2 regions of the Methylobacterium sp. Gmos1 genome follow, and region 1 is predicted to be linked to the other one. Evidence: predicted binding sites of a transcription regulator. Region 1 holds the regulator's gene; the other holds the start of a gene.

Evidence for each region. The regulator HrcA, encoded in region 1, represses chaperone genes, less so after heat shock. The targets are predictions, from matches to a motif close to GTTAGCACTCNCNNNNNGNGAGTGCTAAC.
Region 2: a site for HrcA is predicted at 637-665, ahead of groES (co-chaperone GroES). Genes of this name have one in related genera too.

Annotation. Positions count from the first base shown of each region.
Region 1 is NZ_JBSNCC010000015.1:133,048-135,439, forward strand. Features, by position in the region: gene ACS5PV_RS24140 (hypothetical protein) at 1-157, opposite strand, end outside; gene hrcA (heat-inducible transcriptional repressor HrcA) at 376-1,479, shown strand; gene ACS5PV_RS24150 (DEAD/DEAH box helicase) at 1,602-2,392, shown strand, end outside.
Region 2 is NZ_JBSNCC010000009.1:60,902-63,293, reverse strand. Features, by position in the region: gene ACS5PV_RS18335 (CorA family divalent cation transporter) at 1-520, opposite strand, end outside; gene groES (co-chaperone GroES) at 735-1,022, shown strand; gene groL (chaperonin GroEL) at 1,129-2,392, shown strand, end outside.

The sequences.
Region 1 (2,392 bases):
CCTCGGCCGTCGGCGCTGTCACCGCCCCGGGCGCGAACGGCGCCGCCTGGGCGCTGCCGGCCGTGAGGAGACCGCCCGCTACCAGAGCGGCCGCCGCGAGGAGCCGCTTGCCCACGAGCCGCTTGCCGGCCGCCATCGGGTTTCGCATCGTCAGCATCCTTGCCTCCGGTTCGTCTCGCCGCGTCCTCGTCGCGGCCATGGGGTGGAGACTGGTGCCGGCGGGCTGAACGCGATCTGAGACGCGATGTCGGCCTGCGTTCAGGTGACGACGTGCATCGCGGCATGCGAAATCGTCCCGCCGCGCGGCGTCGCGTCCGCTTGCACGGAGCGCGGGCTCGCATCACAGTAAGGGGTCGTTTGGCTCCCGTAGGGTTGATGAACACGCGCGACCTTCCACCCCTGCCCGGCGGCTCCGGACAGGCCCGTGCCATTGCCGAGCTCAACGAGCGCTCGCGGGAAATCTTTCGCCAGATCGTCGAGAGCTACCTCGCCACCGGGGAGCCGGTGGGGTCGCGCAACCTCGCGCGCATCCTGCCGATGGCGCTCTCGCCGGCCTCGATCCGCAACGTGATGTCGGATCTGGAGCAGGCCGGGCTGATCTACGCCCCCCATACCAGCGCCGGCCGGCTTCCCACCGAGCACGGCCTGCGCTTCTTCGTCGACGCGCTGCTCGAACTCGGCGATGTCGGCCAGGAGGAGAAGGGCCGGATCGAGGCGCAGATGCGCGCCGCCGCCTCGCGCCACACCTTCGAGAGCGCGCTCACCGAGGCCTCGGTGCTGCTCTCGGGGATCTCGCGGGGAGCGGGCGTCGTCGTTACGGCGAAGCAGAACCCGCGCCTGCGCCACATCGAGTTCGTGCGGCTCGATCCCGGCCGCGCCCTGGTGGTGCTCGTCTCCGACGACGGCTCGGTCGAGAACCGCCTGCTCGACCTGCCGCACGGCCTGCCGGCGGGCGCGCTCCAGGAGGCCTCGAACTTCCTCAACGCCCGCATCCGCGGCCGTACCCTCGGCGAGCTGCGGGGCGAGATCGAGGCCGCCCGGGCGGCGATGAAGCAGGAGCTCGACGAGATCACCGGGCGCCTGGTCGATGCGGGCCTCGCCCGCTCGGTCGGCCCGAGCGAGGAGCGCCAGCTCATCGTGCGCGGCCAGGCCAACCTCCTCGACGACCTGCGGGCGGCCGAGGACCTGGAGCGCATCCGGCTGCTGTTCAGCGACCTGGAGAGCCAGAAGGACGTGATCGACCTCCTGTCGCGCGCCGAGGGCGGCGAGGGCGTGCGGATCTTCATCGGCTCGGAGAACAAGCTGTTCTCGCTCTCCGGCTCGTCGATGATCGCAGCCCCCTTCCGGGACGGCAGCCAGACCATCGTCGGCGTCGTCGGCGTCATCGGGCCGACCCGGCTCAACTACGCCCGCATCGTCCCGATGGTCGATTTCACCGCCCGGGTGGTGTCGCGGATGCTGGAGCGCGGGCGAGGCTGAAAGCCGGCGACCGCGCAACCGGTTTCTGGTGTGGGGAACGCGGAAAAGCTGCTTGTCCCCCGGATTCACAAGGGAGGCGGGCTCCGGCATGGTCCGGGAATGGTTCGCGATTCCCTTCACCCGTGAGCGCTCCGTCCCGTCCCCTGCGCAGCCACCAGCGCAGCCTGTCGGAGCTCGTCGGCGCGCTCGCCCGCGGCGAGGCCTCGGGCATCGCCGACATCCTGGCGGCGGTGACGCCCGGCGGCGGCAAGTCGCTGCTGCCGGTCATCGCGGCCTCGAAGCTCATCGCGGCGGGCATCGTCGAGCGGGTGGTCTGGGTCGTGCCGCGGGATTCCCTGCGGCTCCAGGCGGAAGAGGCCTTCGCCGATCCGGCCTGGCGGGCGGCCCTGGGCCACGCCCTCTCGGTGCGGGCGGCCGACAACGCGCCCGATCCGAGCCGGGGCTTGGCCGGCTACGTCACCACCTACCAGGCGGTGGCGGCGGCCCCTGCCCTCCACCTCGCCGAGATGCGGCGCCACCGCACCCTGCTGGTCGTCGACGAGGTGCACCACCTGCCGGCGCTCGCCGACGGCGAGGCGGGGAGCGAGGCCGCGGCCTGGAGCAGCGCCCTGCTGCCGCTGTTTCGCGAGGCGCGCCTGCGGCTCCTCCTCTCCGGGACCCTGGAGCGGGCGGACGGCCGGCGCATCCTGTGGCTGCCCTACCGCACGGAGACAAGCGCGCCGCTGCCGGACATCGAGGCGCCGGGCTGGGCGGTGATCGGCTATTCCCGCGCCGAGGCGCTGGCCGAGAAGGCGGTGCTGCCGGTCAATTTCGGCGCGCTCGACGGCGAGGCGAGCTGGCTCGAGGGCGGGCGCACCAGCGGCCAGGCCCGGGTCGGCCCGCACCGGCTCTCGGGCCCGGGCCCGCGCGCGAC
Region 2 (2,392 bases), on a different contig from region 1:
CGGTGCGGCCATTCCCGTTGGCGCTGGTGTCGAAGGTGAAGATCCGGGTCGAGAGCGAATCGAGCTCGTCGCTCATCGTCTCGAGGATGTCGGCCATGCGGTCGATCAGTTCCTCGTGCAGCGCCAGGAAGGTCTCGACGCTGGAGGCCGGCCCGTCCCGCTCGGCCTGGCGCGCCTTCACGGTGTCGAAGGCGGCGAGCGGCTGGAACCGCACGGTGAGCAGCCGCTCCGGCGTCAGCACGAAGCCGAGCGGACGAAGCGTCAGGTCGTCGTCGCGGAACGAGACCATCGGGGTGCTGAGATAGAACGCGTCCCGGCGCCGGTTGAGGCGGCGCGAGTTCTGCACCTCGCTCAGCGCCCCGCGGGAGGGCACCCGCAGACCGGTCGCGGCTTCCGCCAGGGCCGTCTCGGCCTCGCTCGGATCCTCGAGGTCGAGCCAGGTGCCGTGGGCCGGCAGGGGATGGGCGGCGCAGGCCTGGCCCTCGGCGACGACCCCCTCGGAGCCGTGCAGCGTGATCATGGGGGTTGGGCTCCTGCTCGACGGGTCCGATGGTCCCTCACCCGTCCGATTGTGCCGCGCGAGACACACGCCAGCGCCTTGACTCGTTCGCGCGGCCCGATTATCTCCACGCCAGCCTTAGCACTCACCTCACGAGAGTGCTAATGCCCCGGTTGGCGGGCGGCTTCGGCGCCACACCAACCGCAATGCGTTCTGCGAAGCAAGAGGGCAGCACATGCAATTCCGTCCGCTGCACGACCGTGTCGTCGTCCGTCGCATCGATAGCGAGGAGAAGACCAAGGGCGGCATCATCATCCCGGATTCCGCCAAGGAGAAGCCGCAAGAGGGCGAGATCGTCGCCGTCGGCCCCGGCGCCCGCGACGAGTCCGGCAAGCTGAACCCGCTCGACGTCAAGGCCGGCGACCGCGTCCTGTTCGGCAAGTGGTCGGGCACCGAGGTCAAGATCGACGGCAAGGACCTCCTCATCATGAAGGAGTCCGACATCATGGGCGTGCTGGCGTAAGTCGCCACCCCCTGAACGGCTCTGCGAGCCCGACGGCGGCGCCCCTTCCGGGAGCTGACGCCGGACGGCTCTCCCCTGCAACACCGATCTACAGTGAGGAATCACCATGGCAGCGAAAGACGTTCGTTTCGCCTCCGACGCCCGCGAGAAGATGCTGCGCGGCGTCGACATCCTGGCGGATGCGGTGAAGGTCACGCTCGGCCCCAAGGGCCGCAACGTCGTGATCGAGAAGAGCTTCGGCGCGCCCCGGATCACCAAGGACGGCGTGACCGTTGCCAAGGAGATCGAGCTCGCCGACAAGTTCGAGAACATGGGCGCCCAGATGGTGCGCGAAGTGGCCTCGAAGACCAACGACATCGCGGGTGACGGCACCACCACCGCGACCGTGCTCGCCCAGGCGATCGTTCGCGAGGGCGCCAAGTACGTCGCCGCCGGCATGAACCCGATGGACCTGAAGCGCGGCATCGACCTCGCCACCCAGGCCGCCGTGAAGGACATCCAGAGCCGCGCCAAGAAGGTGTCGGCCTCGGAGGAGATCGCCCAGGTCGGCACGATCTCGGCCAACGGCGACAAGGACATCGGCGAGATGATCGCCCATGCCATGCAGAAGGTCGGCAACGAGGGCGTGATCACGGTCGAGGAGGCGAAGACCGCCGAGACCGAGCTCGACGTCGTCGAGGGCATGCAGTTCGACCGCGGCTACCTCTCCCCGTACTTCATCACGAATGCGGAGAAGATGATCGCCGAGCTCGAGGACCCCTACATCCTCATCCACGAGAAGAAGCTGTCGTCGCTCCAGGCGATGCTGCCGGTGCTCGAGGCCGTCGTCCAGACCGGCAAGCCGCTGCTGATCGTCGCCGAGGACATCGAGGGCGAGGCGCTCGCCACCCTCGTCGTCAACAAGCTGCGCGGCGGCCTGAAGGTCGCGGCCGTGAAGGCGCCGGGCTTCGGTGACCGTCGCAAGGCCATGCTCGAGGACATCGCGATCCTGACCCAGGGTCAGATGATCGCCGAGGACCTCGGCATCAAGCTCGAGAACGTGACCCTCCCGATGCTCGGCCGCGCCAAGCGCGTCCGCATCGAGAAGGAGAACACCACGATCATCGACGGCGCCGGCGAGAAGTCGGACATCGAGGCCCGCGTCCAGCAGATCAAGGCGCAGATCGAGGAGACCACCTCGGACTACGACCGCGAGAAGCTCCAGGAGCGTCTGGCCAAGCTCGCGGGCGGCGTCGCGGTGATCCGCGTCGGCGGCGCGACCGAGGTCGAGGTCAAGGAGAAGAAGGACCGCGTCGACGATGCCCTCCACGCCACCCGCGCGGCGGTCGAGGAAGGCATCGTTCCCGGCGGCGGCACCGCGCTCCTGCGCG